2 regions of the Streptomyces sp. NPDC021225 genome follow, and region 2 is predicted to be linked to the other one. Evidence: riboswitches for the same ligand, from Rfam matches in the RefSeq annotation. Region 2 holds a riboswitch; the other holds the start of a gene.
The links. A riboswitch is a leader RNA that binds a small molecule or an ion and turns the genes downstream of it on or off. The one in region 2 is predicted to bind thiamine pyrophosphate.
Positions count from the first base shown of each region.

Region 1 (4,020 bases), on a different contig from region 2:
CGTCGGCGAGCTGCCGGCGGGCGGTGGTGGCGGCGGTGGCCATCGGGACGGCTTTCCCCCTGGATCGGCGGCGTACGGGCCGGAGCGGCCGGCCCGTACGCCGCGGGTGGTGATTCGGCGGTTGGTGATTCAGACGGTAGGGACGGTACGGATGGTGCGAACGGTGCGGATGGGTGCGGCGGGTCGGCCGTGGCTTCGGCTCATACGGCGAGCGCCTGGGCGCGGCGCTTCACCTCGGTGCCACGGTTCTCGCGCAGGGCCTGGGCCGGGGTGCCGGGGAGGCTCGGGTCCGGGGTGAAGAGCCACTCCAGCATCTCCTCGTCGCTGAAGCCGTCGTCCTTCAGCAGTGTCAGGGTGCCCACCAGGCCCTTGACGACCTTTTCGTCACCGATGAACTCGGCGGGCACTTGAAGCACCCGGTTCTCGCCACGGCGCACCGCGATCAGCTGACCCTCCTTGACCAGCTGCCGCACGCGCGTCACCTCGACGCCGAGCCGTTCGGCGACGTCGGGGAGGGTGAGCCAGGCGGGGACGAGAGCATCGATCTTTGCGTCAATCTCGGTCACGGGACAAGCCTGCCATCTAGGACTGACAGTGGGTAGTCGGGCACCCGGCACAGCCTCGGCCCAGCCGCCGTCCGCCGGCCCGCGGCCGGGGGCGCCGCCGGGGCGCGGCGAGGATCACAGGACCGCCGACTTCAGCGGCACCGACGGGTCCACGGCGCGGGCGCGGTCCAGCCGGGAGCCCTGTTCGATCAGCTTGCGGCCCTGGGCCAGATCGCGCGGACGGCCGACCGCCAGCAGGGCGACCAGCGCCCCCTCGCGCAGCCAGCACACCGACCAGGCCGCGCCAGACGGGTCGCCGCGCCAGACGAGTTCGTCGGCGGCCGCGTGGTGGCCCGCGTACTGCACGAAGCGGCCGAACTGCTCGGACCAGAAGTACGGCACCGGGTCGTAGACCGAACCGGTGAAGTGCGCGGTCCGGCTGCCGACCACATTGGTGGCGACGGTGCGCGGCCCCTGGAGGGCGTTGTCCCAGTGGTGCACCAGCAGCCGCTCGCCGTAGCGGGCGGAGGGGAACGACGCGCAGTCCCCGACGGCGTAGACGTCCGGCACGGTGGTGCGCAGCTGTTCGTCGGCGACGACGGACCGGTCCGCGGCCAGCTCGACGCCCGAGCCGGCCAGCCAGCCCGTAGCGGGCCGCGCCCCGATGCCGACGACCACCGCGTCGGCCGGCAGCCGGGTGCCGTCGCCGAGCAGCAGCCCCTGCTCGTCCACGGCGGCCACCGCCGCGCCGGTGATCAGCTCGACGCCGTAGTCGGCGTACCAGTCGGCCATGGGGGCGGCGACCTCGGCGGGGAGGGCGCTCGCCAGCGGGCGGTCGGCGGCCTCCACGACGGTCACGGCGCAGCCCGCCTCGCGCGCCGCCGTGGCGAACTCCGCGCCGATCCAGCCCGCCCCGACCACCACGATCTCGCGCTGCCCGGCGAGCACCGGGCGCAGCCGCTCCGCGTCGTCGAGCGTGCGCAGCAGATGCACCCCCGGCACGCCCTCGGAGCCGGGCAGGGTGATCGGCTCGGCGCCGGTGGCGATCACCAGGACGTCGTACGGCACCGGCCCCGACTCGGTCTCCAGCCGCCGCGCGCCGGTGTCCAGGCCCGTGACGGACACGCCGAGCCGCAACTCGACGCCGAGCGCCTCGAAGTCCACGTCGAAGGCGGAGCCCTCGGCCTTGCCGAGCAGCACGGCCTTGGACAGCGGCGGCCGGTCGTACGGCTGGTGCGCCTCGGCGCCGAGCAGCAGGATGGAGCCGGTCCAGCCCTGGTCGCGCAGCGCGACGGCGGTCTGGACTCCGGCCATTCCCGCGCCGACGATCACCACCTGCCGGCCGTTGCTCTCCGGGGATGCCGACTTCGTCGTCGTCTCATCGCTCACACGATCACTCTAGGACGGTGTGCGGTGCCGACCGGAGAACCGACGGACGAGATCTCCGGCACAGCGGGCACTGGCACACCCCGTGGCCGGGGGCTCGCCCTTCCGGGCGGTTCCGGCCTCGTACTAGGGTGGCGGGACGAAGCTCTCGCGGGAGCCCGGACGCACCGGGCTGAGAGGGAGGCTGAAGCGGCCTCCGACCGTACGAACCTGATCCGGGTCATGCCGGCGAAGGGAGGGGCGTCACGCCCATGCACGCATCATCACGTACGCCGTCACGCACATCCTCGGGTACGCGGCCATCCTCGGGTACGCGGCCGGACGGGTCGTACGACGCGCTGGTCATCGGAGGCGGCGTCATCGGCCTGGTCACGGCGTGGCGGGCGGCCCTGCGGGGCCTGCGCACCGCCGTCGCCGACCCGGCGCCCGGCGGCGGCGCGGCCCAGGTCGCGGCGGGGATGCTCGCGGCCGTCACCGAGCTCCACTACGGCGAGCAGACGCTGCTCGCGCTCAACCTGGCCTCCGCGCGCCGCTATCCGGACTTCGTGGCCGAGTTGGAGGAGGCGAGCGGCCAGGACGTCGGCTATCGCGCCTGCGGCACGCTCGCCGTGGCCTTCGACCCCGACGACCGCGCCCAGCTCCGCGAACTCCATGACTTCCAGCGGCGGCTCGGGCTGGAGTCGCAGTGGCTGACGGGGCGCGAATGCCGCCGCCTGGAGCCGATGCTCGCGCCGGGCGTGCGCGGGGGCCTGCGGGTGGACGGGGACCACCAGGTCGACCCGCGGCGGCTGGCGGCGGCGCTGCTGACGGCGTGCGAGCGAGCCGGGGTGGTCTTCCACCGGTCCCGCGCGGAGCGGCTGACGCTCTCGGCGGACCGCGCGACCGGCGCCGAACTCGCCGACGGCACACGGCTGGCGGCCGAGCGTACCGTGCTGGCCGCGGGCAGCCTCAGCGGACGGCTCGCGGGCGTCCCCGAGGACGCGCTGCCCCCCGTGCGCCCGGTCAAGGGCCAGGTGCTGCGGCTGCGCGTGCCGCCCGCGTACGCACCGTTCCTGTCCAGGACCGTACGGGCCGAGGTGCGCGGCGGGCATGTCTATCTGGTGCCGCGCGAGAACGGCGAGCTGGTCGTCGGCGCCACCTCGGAAGAGCTCGGCTGGGACACCACGGTCACCGCGGGCGGCGTCTACGAACTGCTGCGCGACGCCCATGAGCTGGTGCCCGGCATCACCGAGCTGCCGCTCGTCGAGACCTGCGCCGGGCTGCGCCCCGGCTCCCCCGACAACGCGCCGCTGCTGGGCCCGAGCGCGCTGCCCGGGCTGTCCGTGGCCACCGGCCACTACCGCAACGGCGTTCTCCTCACCCCCGTCACGGGCGATGTCATGGCCGAGGTGCTGACGCGCGGTGAGCTCCCGGACGAGGCCCGGCCGTTCTCACCGCGGCGCTTCCCCGCCGCCCACCCCACCCCACCCGTACCGCAGGAGCAGCCCGCATGAGCGCCTCCATGACCGTCTCCGTGAACGGCGAGCCCCGCGAGCTCCCCGGCGGCACGACCCTCGACCTGCTGGTCGCGGAGCTGACCCGGGCGCGCTCGGGGGTCGCCGCGGCAGTCAACGAACAGGTCGTCCCGCGCGGCCAGTGGCCCGCCACCCCGCTCGGCGACGGGGACCGGGTCGAGGTCCTCACCGCGGTCCAAGGAGGCTGAACCCCGGATGGCCGAAACGATGCACAACACGACGTACACCACGATGCGCCCTGCCCCGGACCCGGACCCGGACCTCGATCCGGACCCGCTCACCATCGCGGGGACCGCCTTCTCCTCCCGTCTGATCATGGGCACCGGCGGGGCGCCCAGCCTGGAGATCCTGGAGCGCTCGCTGCTGGCCTCCGGCACGCAGCTCACCACCGTCGCGATGCGCCGCCTGGACCCCACCGTGCAGGGCTCGGTCCTGTCGGTGCTCGACCGGCACGGCATCCGCGTGCTGCCCAACACCGCCGGGTGCTTCACGGCCGGGGAGGCGGTGCTGACCGCCCGGCTCGCGCGGGAGGCGCTCGGCACCGACTGGGTGAAGCTGGAGGTGGTGGCCGATGA
Region 1 covers NZ_JBIRPV010000001.1:1,363,687-1,367,706, reverse strand. Annotated here, with positions in the region: gene thiE (thiamine phosphate synthase) at 1-43, opposite strand, end outside; gene ACH4S9_RS06295 (Rv2175c family DNA-binding protein) at 201-566, opposite strand; gene ACH4S9_RS06290 (NAD(P)/FAD-dependent oxidoreductase) at 681-1,859, opposite strand; TPP riboswitch at 2,072-2,185, shown strand; gene thiO (glycine oxidase ThiO) at 2,183-3,424, shown strand; gene thiS (sulfur carrier protein ThiS) at 3,433-3,633, shown strand; gene ACH4S9_RS06275 (thiazole synthase) at 3,677-4,020, shown strand, end outside.
Region 1: linked by a shared signal. The riboswitch ahead of thiO (glycine oxidase ThiO) and the one ahead of thiC (phosphomethylpyrimidine synthase ThiC) in region 2 are both predicted to bind thiamine pyrophosphate.

Region 2 (4,020 bases):
GGAACTGCTGCTGGACGGGCTGAGCAAACCCTCGGGCGAGGGCGATGTGCGGATCGCCCCCGCCTCGCCCGAGGGGCTTTCGGACGTCTTCATCAGGCTCCAAGTGGGGGCCGAGCGGGCGCTGTTCCGCGCCGGTGCCGCCCCGCTGGTGGCCTTCCTGGACCGTACGGACCGGGTGGTTCCGTTCGGCCAGGAGCAGTCGGCCTGCGATCCGGTCGGCGACCTGGACGCGGAGCTCGACCGGATCCTCGCGGAGGACCGGTTCGCCGGCTAGTGGCGGGTCGTCCGGCCGCTCAGCGCCCGCGCGCCCGGCGCCGCCGTCCGCGCCCGCTCCGGCCCCCGCCGGCTCCCTGTCCGGCTCCGACCTGCCCGGCTCCGACCTGCCCGGCTCCGACCTGCTCCGCGCCGCCCCGCTCCGCGCCGACGCGCGGCGCGCGGTCCGCGGAGACCACGAGCGCGGCCAGCGCGGTGGTCACCGGCACCGAGGCGACGAGACCGATGCTGCCCACGAGGGTCCGTACGATCTCCTCCGCGACGATCTCGCTCGTCGCCACCGCCTCCACGCCGCTGTCCGCGATCGAGAACAGGAGCAGCAGCGGCAGCGAGGCGCCCGCGTACGCGAGCACCAGGGTGTTGACCACGGACGCGATGTGGTCCCGCCCGATGCGCATCGCGGCCGCGTACAGCTTGCGCCAGCCCGCCGTGGGGTCCGCCTCCCTGAGCTCCCACACCGCGGAGGTCTGGGTGACCGTCACATCGTCCAGCACCCCGAGTGATCCGATGATCACCCCTGCCAGCAGCAGACCGCGGATCTCGATGCCCGGATAGAGGCCGTGGACCAGCCCCGTCTGGTCGTCGGTGTTGCCCGTCAGGCTCGCCCAGCCGATGAACAGCGAGCCCAGCAGACCGATCAGCAGCAGCGAGATGAGCGTGCCGAGCACGGCGACGGAGGTACGGGCCGTCAGTCCATGGCACATGTACAGCGCGATGAGCATGATCGCGCTGCCCCCGATCACCGCGACGACCAGCGGGTTGGAGCCCGCCAGTATCGCCGGGAGGATGAACAGCGTCAGCACCCCGAAGCTGACCGCCAGTGCCACCAGTGCGAAGACACCGCGCAGCCGCCCGACGGCCACGACCGCGAGCGCGAACAGCCCGGCGAGCAGCGCCATGGGCAGGGCCCGTTCGACGTCCGAGATCGAATACTGAAGGTTCTTCGGCGCCTTGGGCGCGTACGACAGCTTCAGCTTCTGCCCGGTGGAGTACTTGCGGGAGGCGTTCGGCGGCACGATCTCCTCGAACGTACGGCCCTTGTCCTTGCCCGAGGTGACCTCGATGGTCGCCCGCTCGCAGACGGTCTTCTTGGCCGGACCCCCGGCCCCGCCTTCCTGGTTCGCGGCCTCCTGGCCCGGCTCGACGGGCTGCTGCGGCTGGGCGTTGACGTCGGCGCAGTTCACCTCCTCGACCTTCACCACCCGCCCGGCCACCGTCTGCTGGTCGAAGCCCAGCCCGCTGCGCTCATGCGCCTTGTGGTCGGGCGTGCCGCCCGGCCACAGCACGATCAGCCCGGCTACGACGGCGGCCGCGAAGGGGATGAGGACCGCCGCAATGACCTTGCGCAGATGGTTGGAGACGGGTGTGGCCGGGCCATGGCTGTGCGAGTGGCCGTGCGAGTGGCTGGACGCGCCGGCGTGCGCGTGGCCGGGCTCGTCCGGGTGGTGCTGCCGCTGTGGTGTCGAGGTCACCGTCAGATCATCGCAAGTCCGGGGGCCCTCTGTTCATCGTCGCCGGACAACCGTTAGCGTGGGTGACACCTTTGCAATCGCGGGAGCTCGGAGCACCGGGCTGAGAGGGCGCTGACCGACTTCGCTGCGCCGACCGCTGAACCTGTTACCGGGTAATGCCGGCGTAGGGAGTGGGTCTCAATGACTCTGCAGGATGCACACGCGCCCGAAAAGCCTGAGTTCGGCTGGCATAAGGGATATATCGCCGGATCGCGTCCGGACCTTCGGGTCCCGGTCCGCCGCGTGCACCTCACCAATGGCCAGGACGTCACGCTGTACGACACCTCCGGCCCGTACACCGACCCTCAGATCGAGACAGATGTCCGCCGCGGGCTCGCACCGCTGCGGCAGAACTGGATCCTCGCCCGAGGCGACACCGAGGAGTACGAGGGCCGCCCCGTCCGGCCCGAGGACGACGGCGTCAAGCACACCGCGCCACGCGGCGGGCTGCGCAACCTCGACGCGGTCTTCCCCGGCCGCCCCCGCCGGCCCCGCCGGGGCCGGGACGGCGCCGCCGTGACACAGCTCGCATACGCCCGCCGGGGCGAGATCACCGCGGAGATGGAGTTCGTGGCGCTCCGCGAGCACGTCTCCCCCGAGGTGGTCCGCGAGGAGATCGCGGCCGGCCGGGCGGTCCTCCCGGCCAACGTCAACCACCCGGAGATCGAGCCGATGATCATCGGCAAGCGATTCCTGGTGAAGGTCAACGCCAACATCGGCAACTCCGCCGTCACTTCCTCCATCGAGGAGGAGGTCGAGAAGATGACCTGGGCGACCCGCTGGGGCGCCGACACGGTCATGGACCTCTCCACCGGCCGCAACATCCACACCACCCGCGAGTGGGTGCTGCGCAACTCCCCGGTCCCCATCGGCACGGTGCCGCTGTACCAGGCCCTGGAGAAGGTCGACGGCAAGGCCGAGGAGCTGACCTGGGAGATCTACAAGGACACCGTCGTCGAACAGGCCGAACAGGGCGTCGACTACATGACGGTGCACGCGGGTGTGCGGCTGCCGTACGTCCCGCTGACCGCCCGCCGCAAGACCGGCATCGTCTCGCGCGGCGGCTCCATCATGGCGGCGTGGTGCCTGGCCCACCACAAGGAGTCGTTCCTCTACACCCACTTCGAGGAGCTCTGCGAGCTCCTGGCCGCGTACGACGTCACCTACTCGCTCGGCGACGGACTGCGCCCCGGCTCGATCGCCGACGCCAACGACGAGGCGCAGTTCGCGGAGTTGCGCACGCTCGGTGAGCTCAACCGGATCGCCAAGCGGCACAACGTCCAGACGATGATCGAGGGCCCGGGCCATGTCCCGATGCACAAGATCAAGGAGAACGTCGACCTCCAGCAGGAGATCTGCGAGGAGGCCCCCTTCTACACCCTCGGCCCCCTCACCACCGACATCGCCCCCGCCTACGACCACATCACCTCGGGCATCGGCGCGGCGATGATCGCCTGGTGGGGCACCGCGATGCTCTGCTACGTCACGCCGAAGGAGCACCTGGGCCTGCCGGACCGCGACGACGTCAAGACCGGTGTCATCACCTACAAGATCGCCGCCCACGCGGCGGATCTGGCCAAAGGCCATCCCGGCGCCCAGGAGTGGGACGACGCCCTGTCCGACGCCCGCTTCGAATTCCGCTGGGAGGACCAGTTCAACCTGGCCCTCGACCCGGACACGGCCCGCTCCTTCCACGACGAGACGCTCCCGGCGGAACCGGCGAAGACGGCGCACTTCTGCTCGATGTGCGGGCCGAAGTTCTGCTCGATGAAGATCAGCCAGGACATCCGGCGCGAGCACGGCGGCGCGATGGACACGGCCGAGGTGGAGGCCGGAATGGCGGAGAAGTCGAAGGAGTTCGCGGCGGCGGGAAACCGCGTGTATCTGCCTCTCGCGGAGTGATCCACCAGTAACGTACGGGAGGGCCCGAAGCCGCAACTTCGATTTGCGACTTCGGGCCCTCTGGCCGTGTCGGGGCGGACTACTTCAGGACGTACACCGGAGCGCCGTCCGAAGTCACCCCGGCCTGCCGGACGCAGCCGCGCTTCTGCAACATGCGCAGCGCGTCATGCACGCGGTGCTCGGTGAGCCCGGTGACGGACGCGATGGCATCCAGCGGATAGAGGCATTCGCCGTGCTCGATGATCGCGGGCAGGATGTACGCGGCCACGGCCCAGATGTCGGCGGTGACCACGAGATTGCGCTCGCGCCACTCGGCGATCACCGAGGCCGGGGT
Region 2 covers NZ_JBIRPV010000012.1:218,801-222,820, reverse strand. Annotated here, with positions in the region: gene ACH4S9_RS37720 (SsgA family sporulation/cell division regulator) at 1-274, shown strand, start outside; gene ACH4S9_RS37715 (YibE/F family protein) at 294-1,745, opposite strand; TPP riboswitch at 1,815-1,932, shown strand; gene thiC (phosphomethylpyrimidine synthase ThiC) at 1,926-3,686, shown strand; gene ACH4S9_RS37705 (Bro-N domain-containing protein) at 3,766-4,020, opposite strand, start outside.